One region of the Corynebacterium endometrii genome, then DNA from elsewhere that is predicted to be linked to it. Evidence: predicted binding sites of a transcription regulator. Region 1 holds the regulator's gene; the other holds the start of a gene.
The links. The regulator LexA, encoded in region 1, represses DNA repair genes until DNA is damaged. The targets are predictions, from matches to a motif close to CGAACANNTGTTCG.

Region 1 (11,316 bases):
GGCTACTGCAGGCCGTTGCTTTGGCAGTCGCGCGAACCTAAACCGGAGCGCCCGTGGAAGCGTCCGCTGCCGCCTTATCGGCGGCCGCCTTCTCAATCGTTTCGTTAGGCCAGAACTGCTTGAGCGCGATGACCACTAGAGCGGAGACCACAACGCCCGCGGCGATAGCGATGAAGTAGCCCCATACTGGGTCGATGGCGAAGAAGACGAAGATGCCGCCGTGCGGAGCGCGCGAACCCACGCCGAGGGCCATGGACAAAGCGCCGGTTACCGCGCCACCTGCCATCATCGCCGGGATAACGCGGAATGGGTCAGCCGCGGCGAAAGGAATGGCGCCCTCGGAGACAAAGGACAGCCCCAGCAACCAGGCGGATTTGCCATTTTCCTGTTCGGCCGGGGTGAACAGCTTGGCGCGCATGAAGGTCGCAATGGACAAGGCGATTGGTGGCACCATGCCGGCCGCCATAACCGCGGCCATGATTTGCATGGATGCCTCGTCTCCGGTGGAAAGTCCCGCGGTTGCAAACAGGTATGCCGCCTTATTGACCGGACCGCCCAGATCGAAGCACATCATGAGGCCCAGAATGATACCCAGTAGAACGGCCGAGGAACCCGTAAGTGATGCCAGCCAGTCTTGCAGGCCGGTCATCGCCAACGCTAGAGGTGCGCCTAGCAGCAGGAACATCAGGAGGCCAACGATAAGGGAAGTCAAAAGTGGGATGATAACCACTGGCATCAGGGAAGATAGCCAACGAGGGGTCTTCCATGAGCCGATCCACATTGCAATGAAGCCAGCGATGAGACCTGTGATGAGGCCGCCAATAAAGCCCGCGCCGACGGTGACGGATACGGCTCCGCCCACAAAGCCCGGGGCGATGCCGGGGCGCCCGGCGAGCGCGTAGGCGATAAAGCCAGAAAGTGCGGCGACGATGAATCCCATCGCCGCTTGGCCGGTGGCGAAAAGAACCGAGCCGATGTACAGGGCCAAGCCGGAGCGATCGAAGGTAATGGTTGCGCCGTCGATTTCCATGGTATTGCCCGGCAGGTTGGTCAAGGAGTAATTGGTAGCAATGTGTTGCCAGCCGTTGGCCATATCGTAACCACCGAACAGGAAACCCAGAGCCAGCAGGAGGCCGCCCGCGGCGACGAACGGGACCATGTAGGAAACGCCGGTCATAATCGCCTGTTGCAGTTTCTTGCCTAGGGACAAGCCCTGACCCTCATCATCCGCTTTATGCTCACCCGGCGCCACGCCGGCCACCTTGCGGGCGCGAGGATTCTGAGTAGCAGCAATGGCCTCATCGAGCATCACATCTGGTTCATTGATGGCGCGCTTTACGCCGGATTCGATGACCGGTTTTCCAGCGAATCGTTCCTTGTCGCGCACCCCGACGTCGGTGGCAAAGATCACTGCGTCAGCGCTATCGATTACTGACTGCTTGATGGGCGCATCGTTGGACGAACCTTGGGTTTCCACCGTAAGCTCCACGTCATCGCGCCTGCCGGCCGCTTGGCTAAGCGCATCGGCCGCCATGTAAGTGTGTGCGATTCCGGTTGGGCATGCGGTGATGGCAACAATCCGCATCGGCGCGGTGCTGGCTGCCGAGTTTCCGTGCGCGCCGGCGACGGCGCTGGCACCGGCGTTATCGGCCTGCGGCGCTGCAGGCTCAGCCTTGTGTGGTTTCTTTTCGCCCTCAACGACGCCCGCGACCAGGGATACAATCTCTTCTTTCGAGCCGGCCTGGCGCAGAGCCTCTAGGAAATCCTCTTTGACTAGGGACCGGGCCAGCTTAGACAGGATCTTCAGGTGCGCTTTGCCGCCGCCTTCGGGCGCAGCAATCAGGAATACCAGTTCCGCGTCTCCGTCTGGGCCGGAGAAATCCACCGGTTTCGCCAGACGGGCGAAGGCTAGCGTTGGTTCGCTCACTTCGCCGCTACGGCAGTGGGGGATGGCGACCTTGCCGGGTACGCCGGTACCTGCCTTGCGCTCGCGCTCGGTGGCAGCGGCTGCAAGCTTCGATGCGTCCCTTGCGCGCCCCGCATCGCTGACAAGCGTGGCGAGGTTGAGGATGACTTCTTCTACAGACGATCCGTAGTCAACGTCGAGTCCCACTAGCTGTGGGGTAATAATTCGCGTGGCCATGATTTAGGCCCTTTCTTTGGGAGAGATAAAAAATTAGGTCTAGAGGCAAAAGAATTCAAAAAGAATTTAAGGAAGAGGGATTCCTTCGATAGCGGCGACGGAGGTATGAGCGATATCAACGTCTTCGGGGTTAGGCATGGTGGTGCCGGGTAGGCCGGCCGCGGCGGTTCCGTAGGCAACCGCATTGGCCAAAGAACCGGGCAGGTCTAAACCGCGCGAGACTCCCATGATGAAACCGGCCAATGAGCTGTCCCCGGCCCCAACGGTGGAGCGCACCTCGACCGGGGGCGGGCTTGCGATCCAGGCGCCATCTTTAGTGACCAGCGCCGCTCCCGCTGAACCCAAAGTAACCAGGACCATTGGTACGCCGCGCTCATTAACCTGGCGCGCGGCCGCAACTACGCCGGAAAAGTCTCCTGCTTCAGCCGCCGTTTCCAGCGCAGAACCGTCAGTTCCGGTCAGCTGGCCAAGCTCTAGGCTATTGGGCTTTATCAAATCAGGCGCCGCGGTACGGAGATTGTCCCCGAGGGCTTTCATTGGTTTATCGGAAGTATCCACAGCGATTTTTACGTGCGGCACCCGTGCGCGAAGCTCCGCAATTACCTGGGAGTACCAGTCCGCTGGCATGCCCTGGGGAAGCGAGCCGGCCATAACGACCCATTCGGCTCGAGCGGCAAGGGCTATAACCGACTCTATAAGCTGGCTTTGGACCTCCTCGCTGACCATTGGGCCAGGGCCGTTAACCTTGGTGGTCACGCCGCTGTCATCGGTGATCGTGGTGTTCATGCGGACGTGCGCGTCCATTGGTACGGCCTCGAAGGGAATATCGGATGCAGCTGTGATGGTGATGAAGGCGTCATGTTTATTTGCGGGAAAAACCGCCACGGTTTCATCGCCGGCCAGGCGCAGCGCGTGGCTCACGTTGACTCCCTTACCGCCAGCAAATTGGGACACCGTGCTGGCGCGGTTGACGGCGCCTATCCCTAAAGGTTCCTCCAGCTCTAAGGTCGCATCAATGCTTGGGTTCGGGGTAAGGGTTATGATCATACGGGTAAATCCTGCCGATGCTTATCTACGATTCTCTTGTGGTTAGCTTCTGTAGCTGCAGCGTCGCGGTCCGTTGTGTGACATTGGAATCAGAGCACGGTCCTAGCGATTTTAATCACTGCTTGTTAGCGATGATTATTGTTTGGTTTTGTCCGAGTGTCAATAGAATTCAGACTATTGGTGTGAGTTTTAGTCCGATTTTGTTGATTTAACGGATTGTCACGGGCGGGCGGCTCCACAGCGGGAGTCCGTCTGGCAAGCCGAAAGCTCGTAGATGGCCTTCTCGCCCGCCTAAGCAGATGAGATGTATGCACACGCGTTCACGGCGTAGATTGGCTAGAAGACCCGAGCCATTGGATTGGCAGACAACCGGCGCAGTGCGAGATGATAGTCCCGTAAAGAAGCGCACATGGATGATGCAGGAATGCATGAAGGAGGAAAGGCAACATGACAGAGTCGCCTAAGGTCACCGTCAAGGGCACCGGTGTGGTCGCCGGTGTGGCGTTCGCTGAGGCGGTGTGGGTACGTCCGCGCCCCGAACTACCGCAGGGTGGGGAAGTAGTAGCCGAAGATGCTCGGGATGCAGAGTTTGAGCGTTTCGAAGCAGCCGCCGGCACGGTTGCGGACCGGCTTGAACTCCGTGCCGCCGGTGCCGAGGGGCAGGCGGCGGAGGTTTTGACCGCCACCGCTGGCATGGTTAAAGACCGAGGGTGGCATAAGGCGGTGCGCAAAGGAATCCGTGGTGGGCATTCCGCCGAATACGCCGTTGTGGCCGCGACGGACAAGTTCGTGGCGATGTTTGAGTCCGCGGGCGGGGTCATGGCTGAGCGCACCACAGACTTGAAGGACGTGCGGGATCGCGTTATTGCGGAATTGCGGGGCGAAGCTGAACCTGGCCTTCCGCAGGTAGAAGGCGAAGCGATTCTTTTTGCCGATGATCTCGCGCCCGCTGACACCGCGACACTGAACGTCAAGAGGATTAAAGCTCTCGTAACGGAGCTTGGCGGACCGACGAGCCACACCGCCATCATCGCTCGTCAGCTAGATATCCCCTGCATCGTTGCTGCAGGTTCTGGCCTGAAGGATATTCAGGCCGGCGACGTTGTTTTCGTTGATGGCTCAGTGGGAACTGTGACCACTGGCGTGGAAGAAGCCGAAGCCCGTGCTGCCGTTGACCAGTACCGCGAACGCGCCGAGATTGTCGCTCAGTGGAAGGGCCCGGCCCAGACCAAGGACGGCCACCGTGTTCAGCTGCTGGCTAACGTCGCAGACGGCAATGCGGCCCGGATTGCCGCCGACTCCCAGGCGGAGGGAGTGGGCTTGTACCGCACGGAACTATCCTTCCTCTCCGCGAGTGAGGAGCCTTCAGTAGATGACCAGGCCGCGGTATATTCGAAGGTTTTCAAGGCCTTTCCGGAATCTAAGGTCGTGGTCCGCACGCTCGATGCCGGTTCGGATAAGCCTATTTCCTACGCGACGCTGGAAGATGAGGAAAATCCTGCGCTAGGAGTCCGTGGACTGCGTATCGCACGCAACAATAAGGAACTGTTGACCCGCCAGCTCGACGCTATCGCCCAGGCCTCCGAGGGGCGCGAGGGCGCGGCTGCAACTTGGGTCATGGCCCCTATGGTGGCCACCGCGACGGAGGCGTCATGGTTTGCTGAGATGTGCCGTTCCCGAGGCTTAACCCCTGGCGCAATGATTGAGGTCCCCGCGGCCGCGCTGATGGCTGACACCATCATGCCGTTCTTGGATTTTGTCTCCATTGGCACGAATGATCTCACCCAGTACACCATGGCTGCGGACAGGCTTTCCCCACAGCTGGCCTACCTGACGGACCCGTGGCAGCCAGCGGTTTTGCGCCTGATCCAGCACACCTGTGTGGTTAGCCGGGATCACAACGTACCGGTAGGCGTGTGTGGCGAGGCTGCCGCCGATCCGCTGCTGGCCTGCGTTTTGGTCGGCATGGGTGTAAATTCTCTGTCCGCCGCGGCGACGGCCGTGGCCGGAGTCGGCGCCCAACTGGCGGAGCTCACTCTGGAACAGTGCCAGGAGGTAGCGAAGGTTGCCTATGAATCCGCCAGCGCGGATGAGGCCCGAGAGGCCGTTCGCGAACGCATTGAGTCTTACCGTGGTGCCTAAACGTGTATTAAACTTTTAGGAATTAGACACCTGCAGCCGGGCCGCAGCACTTAGCTGGGCCCGGCTGTTTTGATGTATCCGGGGCGCGGTTACTTGCCGTCTACTACTACCACGTCCACCTCACGCTCACGGAGGGCAGAGAGGAAACTTTCGGGGGCTTCGCTGTCCGTAATGACTACATCGATATCGGCGACGGAGGCGAAGCTGACCAGGTAATCGTTGCCAAGCTTTGACGAGTCGCACAACACCACAACCTTGTGAGCGTTAGTGACAAATGCTGACTTGATCGCCGCCTCCTGCGCGTCTGCGGTCGATAAGCCGTGGTCGAGGGTCAGCGCATTGGTGCCGATGAAGGCAACGTCGGCCCGCATCAAAGCCATGGTCCGCAGTGCAGTATCTCCCACTACGGCCTGGGTAATTGCGCGCACCGTGCCACCAAGAAGCTGCACATCGTCGATACCGTTGTTCGCTAGGGATAGGGCAATGGGCAGGCTGTTAGAAACGATTGACAAGTGACCAGACAACGGGGTCTTGCCGATAAGATCCGCCAGCGCGTTGATGGTGGAACCAGCATCCAGGAAGATACTTCCGTTTCCCTGTGGCAGGAAATCGAAAGCGGCTCGAGCAATCGCAGACTTAGCACTAGTGGCGGATCGAAGGCGGGTGTCCAGAGTCAACTCCGCGGTCTGGAAGGACTGTGAGGCTACCGCGCCACCATGTACGCGGTGGACAACCCCCTCGCGGTCAAGAACGGCTAGGTCGCGGCGAATGGTTTCTGCGGTTACGTCGAATCGTTCAGACAGCTCCGTGACATTAACCCGACCTTCGACGGCGGTTAAAGAGGCAATCTGTCGGCGGCGTTCTTCGGCGTACATCGATGCTCCAGTCTTTGTCTGTCCGGTTTATGCCCGAACTTGCTTGAAATGCCTGCTTTTCAGGCACTGTTCAATGGCTTCAATTGTTCCAGAAAACACGCATTACCTACGCAGGTATTCCGGTGCATCTTTATTATCTGGAGGATTACATTCTTAAACGTACAGGTAAGAGTGTTGAAGGAGGAAATACTTTTCCTTATGTCGAGTGCGGGAACTCGGTAAAGTTACCCACTAGCAGGGGGAGGAAAACCACAGCAAATAAACATTGCGGATTAAAAAAGGGGATCAAGGTTAAACCCTGATCCCACATTCAATGTCTGTTTACACGTGCCGAGCCCTTAGAGGCTAAAGCTTGCGGATAACGGAGACTACCTTGCCCATAATTTCCGCATCGTCTCCCTTGATTGGATCGAATGCATCGTTGTGGGGAAGTAACCACACGCCGGTGCTGTCACGATGAAACTCCTTCACGGTAGCCTCCTCGCCGTCGAGAAGCGCGGCTACAAACTCGCCCTCTTCCGCGACTGATTGCGAACGGATGATCACCCAATCCCCGTCAAGAATCCCGGCGTCTTTCATGGATTCGCCGACAACCTGGAGCATGTAGAGGTCTCCGCCGCCGACAATTTCATCGGGCAGCGGATAATAGGTATCAATATTTTCTTCCGCGGTAATAGGGGAACCCGCGGCGATGCGACCGACTACCGGGATGTAATTAACCGAACCGGCTTCAGCTGGAACCTCGGGTTCCGACTGTGGAGCCTTCTTCTTGGCTGGTTTATCTGCCGGTTCAAGGTGGCGAACGTCCACCGCACGGGGCTTGTTAGGGTCGCGGCGTAGGAACCCTTTTTCCTCTAGCTGCTTGAGTTGGTAGGCCACCGACGAGGTGGATTGAAGGCCCGCAGCGTCGCCGATTTCGCGGATACTAGGCGGGTAACCCCTCAGAAGCACGGCGTCCCTAATTACCTCCAGAATGCGACGCTGGCGTGCAGATAGTGACGAAAGGTCCGGTTTTCCGTTGTTCGGAGTTGTCTTACGGGCCATGGTTTTCCCCTCAGTGATCGTTTCGCTATCTAAGCTCTATTCCTTTCTAGCATGTCCAACACAAATGTTCGAGAAAAATCACCGATTTTCTGGACATATTTTCGAACGGGTGCTATAAATCGAACATAGAGACTAATTCGAACAAGTAAACGATAGAAACGTTCGAACCTGTCCGGTGGGTTTCCTACTATGGCTCAGGCAACGGTTTAGATGGAACGGAACCGCCGGAAACGTTCGGGATTTTACGAAAGGACATTGGCATGGCTATCGCGCTCAACACCCCTTACAAGGTAGATTCTCGCTCCGCTGTCATTCCCGGCGTGCGCTCGCGCTCGGCGCAGCCTGCGGCCGTGTGGGATGCTCATCGCAATGAATTTTGCGGTGAACCTTCTGCCTTTCGTTCCTCTCATGTTCGAACGCTGAGTGTTGAGAATCGAACATTTAATTCACTAAATGGTGCCCGCGAAACGCCGTCTGTTCCTGAGCGGACAGAGGATAGCTACGAAAAGAGCCGCGCTAATCGCGCTAATTATTTGGTCGGAGCTGTGTTCGGATGTGCGCTGTTTGTAGGCACCGTATTTACTGGGCTGAGTGGCATTAGCCCCGAGACGGATGTGCCCGGCGGGGTCTCCAGCCCAGAAACCGTACAGGCCGTCATCGCACGTTAATCCTTCGCCTAAGCTGGGCATCCCATCATGCTCCTTGCCGCATTGCTGCCAAGGTGCGGTTAAGAAGTACACTGGAAATCCATATCATACTGAGTTCGCCGTAAAGGTCGCGCCATTGATTTCGTGGCTTACTGGCTTGGTTTCTTTCCGCATCCGCAGTGGCGGATGGCCTGGAGAAAGGGGTTTCCGGTGTTTTGTCCGTTTTGTCACCATGAACAGTCACGCGTTATCGATTCACGCGTGGTGGAAGCGGGCACTGCGATTCGCCGTCGACGAGAGTGCACCTCGTGTTCGGGGCGTTTTACCACGGTGGAAAAGGCCGTGTTACTTGTGGTCAAGCGCAATGGCTTGGCGGAGCCGTTTAGCCGTGACAAGTTGATTCGCGGCGTGCGCAGGGCCTGCCAGGGGCGCGACGTTCCTGATGACGCGCTCAAGCGGCTGGCTCAGGAGGTCGAGGAAACCGTCCGCAGCCACGGCAGCTCGCAGGTTAATGCGAATGAGGTTGGCCTAGCCATTCTGGAACCGCTTCGCGACCTCGACGAGGTTGCGTATCTGCGCTTCGCTTCGGTGTATAAGTCTTTTGAAAGTGCTGATGACTTCGAATCGGAGATCCGCCTCATGCGCCGCCGGGATCGTGAGGACTTCTAAGGCGCTCACGGTGGTACCTGTGGGTGCCTACGAGCCGTAGGCACCCAGTCAACGCAGCTTGTCGACCGCCTTTTGTACCCTGCGCAGGGATACCGGCCGCGCGGTCCCAAGGCGCTGGGCAAAGAGGGACACGCGCAGTTCCTGAATCATCCATTTGATTTCCTTTACCTCACGCGTCTTTTCCCTTCCAGCAGGCAAATTGCGCAGCTTGTTGGCGAGGTAAGCTTCCGCTTCTTCCACCTCGGCCTGCCGGTCAGCGTCTCTATCCGGATCTATCCCCATTTCCTCAAGGCGGATATTCATCGCCTTGATGTAGCGCGGCAGGTGCTGCAAATGAATCATCCCGTGCATAGTGATGGCGTTTTTAGGCAGTAAAAATTCTAATTGCTTGTGCATATCATCAATCGCAGGGCCGGTCCACTTCTTGAGCTCGGCGGCGACGTTGGCGTACTCCACCAAAGCGGGGGCGATGCCCACCACGGCGCGGCGCACGGCGCCCGGGACGCCAGGTTTTACCTTTTGCTTTAGTTCCTCGAAAGCCTGGGGGTCTCGGACGGGCCCACCGGCCTCCATCATGAGATCGCGAATCGCTGCAATGCGGGCATCGTTGACTAACCCCTCGGCGCCGCCATGTGGATAGGAATCGATAGCCACGCGCTGCTGGAGAGGGAGTCCCTTTACCATCTGCGATGAATTGACTGAAACCTCTCGCATCAGCAGGGTCAGTGTGGTGGTGACCATTGCGGCGTCGGCGGCGGCCTTCGTGGGATGGACCTTGAGCGCAACACCGTCTTTGGTAGCAACGAGGGCGGGGAACGCGGCGACCTCGTGGCCATCCACGACGGTCGTCACCTGCTCTTCGATGGCGCCCAGGTTCTCCGCCGTCCATTCCTTTACGGCCTTGGATTCCTTGTCGCGGCCGACGCGGGAGACGGAAGACTTGATGTGGCCCGCTTGGCGCTCAATCAGTGCTGCGAGGTCACGGTCGGAATCAATTACCTTGCCGCGTTTGTCCACGGCAGCGTAGTTCATCTTCAAGTGAGGGGGAAGGCTGGAAGGATTAAAATCGCCCGAGTTGATCCCTGCGCCGCCGAGCTCGCGGAGAACTTCCGCCAACTGCTGGGTAATGCTGCCCTCGTACGGCAGGAGCATTGGCAGGGCACGCTCTGCGAAATTGGTGGCGGGGACTACCGTGCGGCGCAGCGCCTTCGGGAGCGAACGGATAAGCTCCGTCACCAGCTCCTCGCGCAGGCCGGGAACCAACCAATCAAAGCCCTCGGAATCCATCCCCGCCAGGAGCGGTACCGGCACCATGATGGTGACGCCATCCATCGGGTGTCCGGGCTCGAAGCGATAGCTCAAGTCGTAGTCGATGGAGCCTTTAAGCCACCTATCCGGGAAGGCGGATTCCGTTACCTGTTCGTCCTCATCATTGATGAGCTTATCCGGATCGAAGTCAAGCAGATCTGGGGTTTGCTTACGCGCCTTCTTCCACCACGAATCGAAATGGCGGCCTGTGGTGATCTTTTGCGGGATCCGTGAATCATAGAAATCGAAGAGGACGTCCTCGTCGACCACTAGGCCGCGTTTGCGTGCTTTGTCTTCATACTCGGAGGCGTGTTCGAGCTTCGCCTTGTTGTCATGGAAGAAGTGATGATGCGTATCCCAATCGCCATTGATAAGCGCTTCACGGATGAACATGTCACGGGCCGCCACGGCATCGACCCGATGGTACGGAACCTGGCGGTCTGCGACGACGGTCACGCCGTAGAGCGTGGACTTCTGGGTCACCAGGGCGGAGGAACGCTTACGTGACCAGATGGGATCTGAATAATTGTGCTTGAGCAGGTTCGCCGCCAACTTCTCCACCCAGGCGGGATCAATCGCGGCGACGTCTCGCGCCCACAGGCGCGAGGTCTCAACCAATTCGGCCGCCATGATGAATTCCGGTGGTTTCTTAGACAGCGCGGAACCCGGAAACACCATAAAGCGAGTGTTGCGGGCCCCATGGAATTCCTTGGAATTGCCATCTCGCACACCAATATTGGATAAGAGCCCGGAGAGCAGGGCCTGGTGGATGGCGTCCGAGTCACGCTCGTTGGCCGCGTGGTGGCGATCCGCCCAGCCCAGCTGCTTGACCACATCGCGCAACTGACGAACCAGATCGAACCACTCGCGTATGCGCATGTAGTGGAGGTACTCGGCCTTCATCTGCTTGCGGAACGCATTGCCGGACTTCTCATCGCGGGAGTCCTTGATGTAATCCCACAACTTGAGCATGGCGATGAAATCGGAGGACTTATCCTTGAACCGGGCGTGGGCCTGGTCCGCTTGGGCCTGGAACTCTAAAGGCCGTTCGCGCACATCCTGAATGGTCATGGAGGCCACGATGATGAGCACGTCGTCGAGGCAACCGGAGGAATTTCCCTCGACCAGCATTCGGGCCATGCGAGGATCGACCGGGATTCGCGCAATATCCTTACCGATGCGGGTGAGCACGGGCAGCCCGTTTTCTTCCTCGTGCTTTAGGGCGCCAAGCTCGTTGAGGAGAAGGAGTCCATCACGGATCGCCTTGCTTTCCGGGGGCTGAACGAAGGGGAATTCCGTGATGTCCCCCAGGCGCAAGGAGATCATCTGCAAAATAACGCTCGCCAAATTTGTGCGGAGAATTTCCGGATCCGTGAATTCGGGGCGGGATGCGAAGTCTTCCTCGGAATAGAGGCGGATAGCAATGCCATCGGCCACACGG
Region 2 (11,316 bases), 1.1 Mb from region 1:
ATCGCGTTCACCGGTGGCCGCCCGGCGATGATCTCCGCGGCGGCGGGCGCGGTGGCGCTGGTCATCGCGCCGCTATCCCATGAATACGGCGCCGATTACGTGATTGCGGCGGTGCTGCTAGCCGGCATCCTGCAGCTCGTCCTGTCGGCCCTGGGCGTGGCCAGGCTGATGCGCTTTATTCCGCGCTCCGTGATGCTGGGGTTCGTCAACGGGCTGGGCATTATGATGTTCACCGCCCAGCTTCCGCACCTGACCAACGTGCCGTGGCAGGTCTACGCGCTAGTGTGCATCGGCCTGTCCATCATGATTGTCTGGCCGCGGATCACCACCGTCATCCCGGCGCCGCTCATCGCCATCGTGGTGGTTACCGCCATCGCGCTGGCCACAGGCTGGCGGGTGCCGGACGTGGGGGACCAGGGGGAGCTGCCCACGTCCCTGCCTGGGCTGTTCATCCCGGACGTGCCGTTTACGCTTGAGACCTTGACCATCCTGGCGCCCTACGTGGTGGGCGTGGCCCTCGTCGGCCTGATGGAATCCCTGCTCACGGCGAAGCTGGTGGATGATATTACGGAGGTGCACTCTGACAAGACGCGGGAATCCTATGGGCAGGGCATCGGCAACATCGCCTCCGCTCTGATTGGTGGCATGGGCGTGTGCGCCATGATCGGCCAGACCATGATCAACGTCAAGGATGCCCAGGCGCGCACCCGCCTATCCACGCTGTTGACCGGCGTATTCCTGCTGATCCTCATCATGGTCCTCGGGGAGACCGTGGGGGCCATCCCCATGGCCGCCCTGGTGGCCGTGATGATCGTGGTCTCCGCGAACACCATCAACTGGCGTTCGGTGCACCCGCGCACGCTGCGGGTGATGCCGGCATCAGAAACTATGGTCATGCTGGTCACGGTCGTTGGTACGGTGACCACGCACAACCTGGCGGTGGGAGTCATAGCGGGCGTGCTCGCCGCGATGGTGGCCTTTGCCCGCCGGGTTGCCCACGTGGTCTCCGTGGAGCTGCGCGGGGATACCTACCGGGTCAAGGGGCAGCTGTTCTTCGCCTCCTCTAATGATTTGGTCTACGCCTTTGACTACAACCTGCCGGGACCGGTCACCGTGGACCTGACGCAGGCCAACGTGTGGGACGCCTCCACGGTCGCCACCCTGGACGCCGTTCGCGCCAAGTATGAGGCGAAGGGTACATCCGTGGAATTCGTGGGCCTGGATGACCAGAGCCAGCAGCGCCTTGACCGGCTGTCCGGCACGCTGGATTAAGCGCGGGTATTGTGGGGCGCTATGGATAAGCGACTAGAAAAGGCACTTAACGATCAGGTCAATTCCGAGCACCAGGCCGCCCTGGTCTACACGCAGCTGGCTTATGAGATGGACAACCTCTCCATGACCGGCATGCGTGATTGGTTCGCGGCGCAGGCCGAAGAGGAGCGTGAGCACGCCGAGCGCTTCGCCAAGCACCTCATGGATCGCGGTTACCGCGTTGAGCTCACCACCATCGAGCTCCCGCCCGTCAAGGCCGCCACCGCGCTGGATGCCTTCGAGGCGGCGCTGGCCCATGAAAAGCACGTCTCTGAGCAGATCCGCCAGATTGCCCGCATCGCTGATGAAGTCAAGGACCTGGACTCCCGCGGCCTGATCAACGACTTCCTGGACGAGCAGGTTGAGGAGGAGGCCACCGTCTCAGAGATCATCGACCGCCTCAAGCTCGTGGGCAACGATGGCTCAGGTTTGCTGCGCATCGACGCAGGCCTGGGGCAGCGTCAGCCTTAGCCGCATTATTCCGACGCCCCCTTTGGGCCCCGCCCCACGCCTCCGTGGCTTGTGGCCATGCCGCCGCACCCCCGGGAACCCGCAGGGGGAGTAATGGCTAAAATCGGGGGCATGCCAAATGTTGTGTTCTCGCTCTACGGCGTGCTCCTCGAAGGGCCTGGCCCCGAGGACCGCCAGCGCATCGAGGCCGCCGCGGGAGTGGAGGACCCTGAGGCGTTCTGGCGGGTGTATTCGCAGCTTCGCCCCGAGTATGAGGCGGGTCTGATCTCAGACAAGCAGTGGTGGCAGAAGGTGGCCAACCGCGCGGGGCTCGTGGAATTTTCCATTGCAGAGGCGGTGGCCGCGGACTTCGGTGCGCGCCTTGACGCCAATGAGGACATGGTGGCCTACGCCGAACAGCTCATCGATGAGGGGCACCAGGTCGGCGTGCTGGCGAACCTGCCGGTGGGGCTCGCGCGACTGGTCCGCGCGAAGCACACGTGGCTAGGTGATCTCGCCGCGGTTGCCATGAGCTGCGACATCGGCGTGGCTAAGCCGGATCCGCGCGCCTATGCCGTGGCCGTGGACGCGCTGGGGGCGACGGTGAAGGACACCTTGTACTTTGACGCCAATCCCTCATGGGTGGCCGGCGCCCGCGAGGTGGGCCTGCGCTCATACCTTATCTCCGGCGTCCCCTCCGTCAAGCAGGTCCTCGCCACCGAGCCCCGCAAGGCGCCGAGGAATAAGCGGGGCTAGGCCCGCTCCAGGGTCTTTCCAAGGGCCAGCGGCGTGCGCAGCAGCTGGTCCAGCGCCACTGCGCGGGCCACGGCGCGGACAATCTCGCGGTGGGTGGGGATCATCCGCAGCTCAACGTCCTCGGTGGGCGTGGAGCAGGCCGCGCGGGCGGAGGCGGCGAACTTCTTGGGCGCGGAGGAATCCGAATAGAAGGCGGAACCCGCCACCACTACGGTCGCCGGGCGGTATTCATCGATAAGCTCCGCGGCCACCTCGCCCAGCAGCCTGGCCCGCTCATCCAGGATGGCCCGCGCCGTGGCGCCGGCACCACTGCCGGTATCTTCGCCCGCCGCCACCGCCGCGGCCAACGATTCCTGGCCCGCCCCCGCGTCCTTCAGCGATTTTAGGACGCCGGCGGTGGTCAGGGCTCTCTCCGCCGCCGCACCGTCGAGGTTGAGCAGATCGGAGCTGACGGTGGGCAACGGGACAATCTGGCGGACGCCGGAGGAATTGGACAGGGCGGCGCCGATGGAGTCGTCGGCGAAAAGCACCAGCACCGGCGCCGTTTCGGAGAGATCCGCCGCCTGAGTTTCCGAGCCCAAGATTGCGGGAATCGCCGAGCTCACGATGACCGGCACGCCGAAGTGGTTACGCAATAGCGATGGCACGTCCAGGCCATCCCAGCCCAGGTTCGGGGCGTAGACGCGGCCGTCCTCGTCCACCCGCCCTGAGGTGGACACGCCCATGGACACCAGCGTGTAGTCCAGCCCCGTGCTCAGGCGGTGGACGCCGGCGATGATGTGCTCGATGAAGTCCTCGTGGGTCAGCTCCGCCACGTGGGTTTCGATGTCAAGATCGCGCAACGGGCGCCCCTTTGTGTCAAAGAGCGCAATGTGCGTGGATTTGGTGCCCACCGCAATGCCGGCCAGCATCCAGTTATTGGTTGCCAGCTCCAGCGGCACGGTGGGGCGGCCCCGGCCATGGGAGCGGGTGAGGTCCATGCGCTGCTGGATGAGGCCGGCGTCCAAAAGCGAGCCGACGGCCCGGGTGATCGTGGGCTGCGACAAACCGGTTAGTTCAACTAATTCGCTGCGCGTGATGATGGGGTTAAGGCGCACCAGGTGGAGACATTTTGCCGCTGGTGTTTGTAGCCGTGAGAATGCCGGTTCTGCCTTATTCATGCGTGAATAATAAACAGATTTAGACCGCTTTGTCTAACGTTGCGGGGGTAGATTTAGACCGCATGGTCTACCCCCAAAATGTCCAAACTACCTGTATAACTATAGAATTCGCCGCCCTTATAGCACCTGCTTAGCAGGCATCCGCCAACCCCGGAAGAACCGTCGCCGCGGTGCCCTCGATGAAGTGGGACGCTATTGGCGTGAGTTCGGTGGGCGCCGGCGAGATCTCAACGATCGGCGTGCCCAACTCGTGGGCCAGCCGCGGCAGGCCCGCCGCCGGGTACACCACGCCGGAGGTCCCCACGATCACCACCAGGTCCGCCTCCGTCATGCGCCGCTCCGCCTCATCCCACTCGCGATGGGGCAGCGGCTCGCCGAACCACACCACGCCCGGGCGCACCAGGTTCCCGCACAGCGGGCAGGCCGGCGGCGTGGCCCGGGGCACCGCCTCCTCCAGCCTTTCCACGGGGCCACGCCAGGGGCGGGCGCACATGCAGCAACGGTAGGAATACAGCGAGCCATGCAGGTGCACCACGTTCGTCATCCCGCCGCGCTCGTGCAGATCATCGATGTTTTGCGTGGTCACCGTCAGTCGCCCGCCGCGCGCTTTTAGCGCCTGCGCCCACCGCGCGATGGCGCGATGGCCCGCATTGGGCTCCGCCCGCCGCGCCACCTCCGCCCGCCAGAGGTACCACGCCCACATGGGCTCCGGGTCCCGCGCCCAGGCGTCGATGCTGGCCATGGCCGTGGGGTCCACGCGTGACCAGATGCCCGTCTGCGGGTCCCGGAAGGTATCCAGCCCGGACTCCGCTGACATGCCGGCCCCCGTGAACACCTCCACACGCTGGGCGCTACGAACAAGCTGCGCTACGTCTTTCATGGCGCCCAGCCTAGCTTTATGCTGGAATGCATGAAGTCTGTTGCTGTGTATTGTGGTTCCGCTTTCGGCCTGTCCCCTAAATACAAGGAGGCCGCCCAAACCCTGGGCGCGGAGCTCGCCGCCCGGGGTATCACGCTGGTGTATGGCGGCGGCAACGTCGGGCTGATGGGCACCGTCGCTGACGCCGCGCTGGAGGCCGGAGGGGAGGTCACCGGCGTCATCCCCCGGCAGCTGGTGGACCGCGAGATGGCGCACCCCCGCCTGACCAGGCTCGAGGTGGTAGACACCATGGCGCAGCGCAAAACCCGCATGGAGCAGCTGTCCGAGGCCTTCATCTGCCTCCCCGGCGGGATTGGAACCCTCGAGGAAATCACCGAGGTCCTATGCATGCAGCAGCTAGGCCACATAGATAGCCCCGTGGGCCTTATAGATATCGATGGCTTCTGGAGCCCCTTTAAGGACCTATTGGCCCAGTTCGCCGCCACGGGATTCATCAAGCAGCGCTACGTGGATGCCATAGTCCTGGATGAGGACCCCGCCGCGGTTTTGGATAAATTCGCCGGCTGGAGCCCGCTGGGGCCAAAATGGGCTGAGTAAATCCTCCGTGAATCCTCCCAGAAAACCGGGGTTTTGCTGAAATTTGGTGAAGATCACCTGTGATTCAAGTTTCCAGCATCAGATCTAAGCGATAGACTACGCCGTTATGACTTCAGAGTATTCTGTAGAGAACCCAGCCAAGGGCACGGGATCCAACGCGGGAGAAAACTCAGCGCCGCGCGAGCCTTCCCTGCTGGACGCATCCTGTGACAACTTCCTGGCAGACCTAGCGGAGCTATCCCCAACCGCGGCCACCGAGTGGGGCATCGAGGGCTTCGATGGCGAGCTGCAGGATTACTCCCCCGAGTACTGGGGCGCGGTGGCTGATCGTACCCGCGAGATGATTGCGGATCTGGACGCCTTGGATGATTCCACCGATGAATCCGATGATGAGGACGACTTTGACCACGTAGATTACGTCACCGCCGCCGTGCTGCGCGATCGCCTGGTCTTGGACCTGGATCTGCACCACCACGGCGAGGATCTGCGCCAGCTCAACAACCTTGCCTCACCGGTCCAGGACATTCGTGACACCCTGGCACAGATGCCGCAGGAGACGCCCGAGCAGCTCGACGCCATCCGCTCCCGCCTGGACAAGGTCCCGCACGCGCTGGAGGGCTACAAGAAGTCCCTACTGGAGGCCGCCTCCCATGGCCACGTGGCGGCGACCCGCCAGATTAATGAGGTCATTGGCCAGTGCAACGCCCTCGCGGACGCCACCTCCGTGCTCGATGGACTCGGCCAGCCCGAGGACTCCACCGAGGTGGAAAACGCCAAGCAAGCCTTCGAGGAGTTCTCCGGATGGCTGTCCGCGGAACTGCAGCCGAACGCCCCCACCGAGGATGCCTTCGGTCGCGAGCGCTACGAACGCTTCTCCAAGCTTTTCGTCGGTGACACCGTGGACCTCGACGAGGCCTACGAGTGGGGCCTTCATCGCCTCGAGGAAATCCGAGCCGAGCAGCAAGCCATCGCCACCGAGCTCTACGGCGAGGACTGCAGCATCCGCCAGGCCATGCGCAAGCTGAATGCCGATGAGCGCTACACCCTCGAGGGCACCGATGCGCTGGTGGAATGGATGCAGGAGACCGCCGATCGAGTCGTCCGCGATTTGGACGGCGAGTACTTCGATATCCCGGAGCAGATCAAGACCATCGAGTGCAAGATCGATCCCGCCGGAACCGGTGGTATCTTCTACACCCCTCCCACCGAGGATTTCTCCCGCCCCGGCCGCATGTGGTGGTCCGTACCGGCAGGCCAGACTACCTTCCACACCTGGCAGGAGCTGACCACCGTCCACCATGAGGGCGTACCCGGTCACCACCTTCAGCTTGGCCAGCAGGTTGCGCAGGGGGATCTCAACATGTGGCGCCGCTTGGCCTGCTGGAACTCCGGCCACGGCGAGGGCTGGGCCCTCTACGCCGAGCAGCTCATGGCGGAGCTGGGCTACATGGATGACCCTGGTTACCGCATGGGCCTCCTCGACGCGCAGCGCCTCCGCGCCGCCCGGGTAGTGGTGGACATCGGACTCCACCTATCCAAGAAGATGCCTGATGGCTCCTGCGTTTGGGACAAGCCACACATGAAGTCCTTCCTGCGTGAGAACACCGCGATGGATGACAAGAACCTCGCCTTCGAGGTCAACCGCTACCTGGGTTGGGCCGGCCAGGCCCCGTCCTATGCTCTTGGTCAGCGCCTCTGGCAGCAGACCCGCGATGAGGCGGTAGCGCAGGGAATGACCCCCCGCGAATTCCACGCGAAGGCCCTCTCCCTCGGCTCCATCCCGATGTCCATCCTCCGCGAGACAATCCTGGACTAATCCAACCAGTAGGCAGCATGCTGCACGGCCCGCTGCTGCCTGCCCACCGCGGACGCGCCTATAGCCCAGTCTCCCCCTACTTTTCGCGTGGGGGACTGGGCTTCGTGCTGTTCCGGGGAGAGCCTAACTAGGCCGCTCCATCTTCAGGCTCGTAAGCGTGGTACTCATCAACGTGGTAGTAGTCATCTTCCTCAAACAGCCACGCCGGGGGATTGTCATGTTCCTCAAAGTCGTTCGCGTGCTGTACTGATACCTGCCCGCCCTCGGGCTGCCGTTTGTCTGTTGGGGGATTTCCTCCGCCACCGCCATCATCGGGCGGAGTCCACGGCTTGCCGGTCAAGTGTTCGGCGGTGCCGTTAACTTCGTTCCTTAGCAACCGGGTGGCTCCCATCTGGGCTCCGACGGTCTCATTGACCTCGAATGTTCCGTCCGCGTGGTACTTGCCAACCAGGCCGGTCTCGGGGTCCCGGTCGATGTAGCCCATGTTGTTGCGGCCGTCCCGGTAATCATTGATATTGACGTGGTCCCAGCGGCAGACGGGCGACATATTGTTTGCGTCCGTCGGCCCGCCCATCGAGTACGCCACCATATGGTGCATGTCGCACTCCCTCGCGGGCTTGTCACACCCGGGTTCCGTGCACACCATGTATGCGGCGGCCAGGGCGATGCGTTGGAAGAAGCTCGCCGTGCGCTGTCCCTGCCCAAGCGCTAGGGGCTTGAACTGCTTGTTATCGGTAATCATCAGGAAGTCGCTGGCTGCAGCGCCCAGGCGCAGCAGGTCGTTGGGGCTTAGCATGGTGCCCACGGTGGTGGGCAACAGCGTATCGGGGCTCAGCTCCTTGAGCTGGTTTACCGTCGCAGAGATGACGATGGTGCCTAGGCCGCCGCTTGGGTGTTTGGAGGCCTTCTCCTCGGACCAGTTGGCCACAATCGCAGCGAGCTGATCATGGCGGCGTTGATTTACCGTGCGGGTGTCTTCCTCGGGCGGAAGATCCGGCCCACCCGGCTGTAATGCGGGGGCCAGGGCATTTTTCACCAGCGTCGCGGTAACCGCATCCAGGTATCCGCCAATGCGGCAACCCCCGTCCTGATCCGGACGGGATATCCATAACTCGCGCTTGCGCGTGGAGGCGTAGGGGTCCTTCTTATTGCGCGGGGTCACCGCGTTGGCATTAGCCTTGCCAACGAGCCTGCGGAGCCAAGCGCGGGTATCGTCCAGGCTGTGGGTCTCGGCGTAATCGAGGGCCTGGAGCCTAAGTTCATTGGGGCCGGGCTGGCTGTATTTCACGAGTGCGCGCAGCTCTTGCTCGATCATCTGCACCTTCTCGCGGTTCGCGGCCCGTGCGGCTTCCTCGAGCAGCTTCTTGCGCAGTTCTTCCTTCTTCTTGGCTTCGCGCTCTTTGCGGCGCCTGGCCTCCTCTTCGGCTTTGTGCCGCTCTTCCTCGCGGCGGCGTTCCTCTTCTTCCTCGCGCCGGCGGCGCGCCTCTTCAGATTCCGCAGCGGAGAAATCAGCTTCGGTTTGCTCCGGCTCCGGTTCCGGACCCAAGTCCAGTTCCGTTTCTTCCTCCTCGGCGAAGAGCATGTTGCCGGCCTTGATGCGGGCAAATGCCTCTTGCCGGGTGATGTGGAGGCGGGCGGTTAGGTAATCAACGGCTTTGGTTGAGCCCACGCGGCGACCAGCGTCATCACGTTCCGCGATGAACGCGAATGCGGCATCCGTGATGGTCTTATAGTTCACGGCAAACTCAAGGCGTTCGAGCGAGTCGCAGATTGAGCCGAAATAAATATCGTCAACATTCGCCATCAGATCCTTGAGCTCCGAGAGCGCGGAGACGGCGCGCTCAACCGTTGCATTTATCTGTTGACTCTTGGTACGCACCGTGACCCCCCTCCCGGACCCCTTATCGATTAGATGTTCTAATTATCTCACCACTATTTTCCCTCGTCAATAGCAATTTTTAAATTCGAACACTTGGGGGTAAAATCGCCGGACCGGCCGCGAAACCGTCCACTGTCATGCCCCGCTGAGCTCGATCAACGCGGCCGCCCTCACGAGGCTTGCACAATGCAATTGGCAATCAATCAACCGGCCGTATACCCCCGCCGCCAGGCCCCAAACCCAGCCGCCGCCAGGCCCCAACCCCAGCCCCGCCAAACTACCGGCCGTGCCTCCGCTTCCAGCCCCGGCCCAGGTTGAGTAGTTGCGGCAGATAACTGGCGATACCTAGCACAAAGATGATGCGGATGAGCTGGACGGCTACTACGGCGGCGGTCGCCCCGCCCTCGGCCGCGAGGGCCAGCACGGTCTCCAGCGCCCCCGGGGTAGTGGCCAGGTAGGCCTCGAAGTAGGTGATATTCAGCCACCACACCAGCGGCCAGGCGCTCAACGCGCACACCGCCATCAGCGCGGCGATAAACCCGATAGTCGCCGGCAGCTGCTTGGCAAAGGCCTTCAACGCGTCAACGCTCAACGATCCGCCGCAGATCCACCCGATAGCCAAGAACGCAAAAATCTGGAGGGGTTCGATGGGGGCGAGCGTGGTGCCGTCGGGCAAGGCGAGGCCTACCGCGACCGTCAGCAACATGGGGCCAAAAATATAGGGCGCCGGTATGCGCAATTTCTTGGCCACGGGGCCGCCCACCAGCGCAATGGCCACAACGAGCAGTATGACCCACCAGGTGTGAGAGGGCTGGCCAAAGCCGCCCGCCCCGCCGCGGTCACCGGGTAGCACCATCAGCGCCGTGACTAGCGGGAGGGAGAAGCTCACCACCAGCAGGCGAAGGTACTGGGTCAGGGACACGTACCTGTAGTCCGCGCCCAGTTCAGCGGCCAGCATGGGCATCATGGAGGCGCCGCCCGGCAGCATGGAAAGGATGCCGGTCTCCCAGGAGATTGCCCTGGGCTGGGCGCGGTGCAGCAGCATGCCGCCCAGGATGCCCACCACCACCGTCAGGATGGAGACAAAGAGACCGGGCGGCAAAAATCGTAGAAGCTCGCCGCCCGCCGCCACGCTCATGGGTAGCGCGGCCAGCATGCCGATTAGCCCCCTGGCCAGCGTGTATGGAAACGCGGCGAGCTTTAGTTCCTTACCCGTGCCTAGTGCCATGGCCGCGGAGCAGATGATCGCCGCCAGGATCCAGGCGGCGGGCACTCCCCAGCGGGTAAATAGCCAACCCAGGCCCAGGGAGGCCGCTACCACCACGGTCCAGCGCGCCACCGCCATGCCCGCCTCCTTTTACTTCTGCGTTGTGTCTACTTAAGCCCCGTCCACCTTACGCTGTGTTCCGCAGGACCTCCCTCTTCGCGATCGCCCCCGCGGCCGTGTAAAACTTCTTGCATGGATATTGGCATGGGTACCTGGGCGCTGCTGGTTGGCGGCGCGGCCACCGCCGGCTGGGTTGACGCGGTCATCGGCGGGGGAGGCTTGGTGCTGATTCCTCTGATCTTGGCGGCGTTTCCGCAGATGGCGCCGGCGGTAGCCCTGGCTACCAATAAGGTCGCGGCGGTCTCCGGCACCGCGTCCGCGGCGTTCACGCTCTACCGCAAGGTCCGCCCGCCCGCGCGGGAATTGGCCATCTATGGCGGCGTGGCCATGGCGTGTTCTGGCATCGGCGCGCTGGCGGCGTCCCTCATCGATTCCGCGGTCATGCGCCCGTTGGTCATCGTCTTGCTGCTTGGCGTCGGCGCGTTCGTCGCGCTTCGCCCGGCCTTCGGCGCCAGCTCGTCCGAGGTCCCCCGCGCCGGCTGGCGGGTCTGGGCAGCCCTAGGCGCGGTGGCCGCAATCGCCTTTTACGACGGCATCTTCGGCCCCGGCACCGGCATGTTTCTCATCATGAGTTTCACCGCCATCTTCTCCCAGAACTTCCTTCGTTCCGCGGCCATGGCCAAGGTGGTCAACACCTGCACCAACGTCGGCGCGCTGGTTACCTTTATCGCCGGCGGGCACGTCATTTGGGGGCTGGCCATCGTCCTGGCCATCGCGAACATCGTTGGCGCCCAACTGGGCGCCCGTACCGTCCTGGGTGGCGGCGCCAAGCTCATCCGATACGCCCTGTTGACCCTCGTCATTGTCATGTGCGGCTACCTTTCGTGGCAGCAGTGGGGGGTAGCCCGCCCGGGTGAACCTTGAGGAGCCAGAGATTTCCAAGGCGCGTGTTACTTAGACTTTCGGGAGAGTTAACTTTGGGTTCCTCGAAATAACATAAAGGGCTTGTAGATTCCCGGTCTGAGCGCTGAAGCTGGCAAGCAGCTGGCATTAGCGCGGGAAGCTAGTCACTTTTAGTTGTTAAGGAATCACCTAATGCGCATTAACGCTCGCATCGCCGCCCCGCTGGTGGCAACCTCC

Region 2: the regulator LexA is predicted to act here: its motif matches at 8,876-8,889, upstream of CENDO_RS00530 (HNH endonuclease signature motif containing protein).

The regions. Positions count from the first base shown of each region.
Region 1 is NZ_CP039247.1:1,448,983-1,460,298, reverse strand. It holds gene CENDO_RS06585 (PTS fructose transporter subunit IIABC) at 38-2,143, opposite strand; gene CENDO_RS06580 (1-phosphofructokinase family hexose kinase) at 2,210-3,190, opposite strand; gene ptsP (phosphoenolpyruvate--protein phosphotransferase) at 3,638-5,332, shown strand; gene CENDO_RS06570 (DeoR/GlpR family DNA-binding transcription regulator) at 5,422-6,207, opposite strand; gene lexA (transcriptional repressor LexA) at 6,553-7,251, opposite strand; gene CENDO_RS06560 (hypothetical protein) at 7,512-7,919, shown strand; gene nrdR (transcriptional regulator NrdR) at 8,109-8,567, shown strand; gene hrpA (ATP-dependent RNA helicase HrpA) at 8,616-11,316, opposite strand, start outside.
Region 2 is NZ_CP039247.1:114,579-125,894, forward strand. It holds gene CENDO_RS00495 (SulP family inorganic anion transporter) at 1-1,272, shown strand, start outside; gene CENDO_RS00500 (ferritin) at 1,294-1,782, shown strand; gene CENDO_RS00505 (HAD family hydrolase) at 1,894-2,517, shown strand; gene CENDO_RS00510 (ROK family transcriptional regulator) at 2,514-3,677, opposite strand; gene CENDO_RS00515 (NAD-dependent deacylase) at 3,808-4,557, opposite strand; gene CENDO_RS00520 (LOG family protein) at 4,588-5,154, shown strand; gene CENDO_RS00525 (DUF885 domain-containing protein) at 5,261-6,970, shown strand; gene CENDO_RS00530 (HNH endonuclease signature motif containing protein) at 7,098-8,849, opposite strand; gene CENDO_RS00535 (AbrB family transcriptional regulator) at 9,127-10,194, opposite strand; gene CENDO_RS00540 (TSUP family transporter) at 10,309-11,100, shown strand; gene CENDO_RS00545 (alkaline phosphatase) at 11,272-11,316, shown strand, end outside.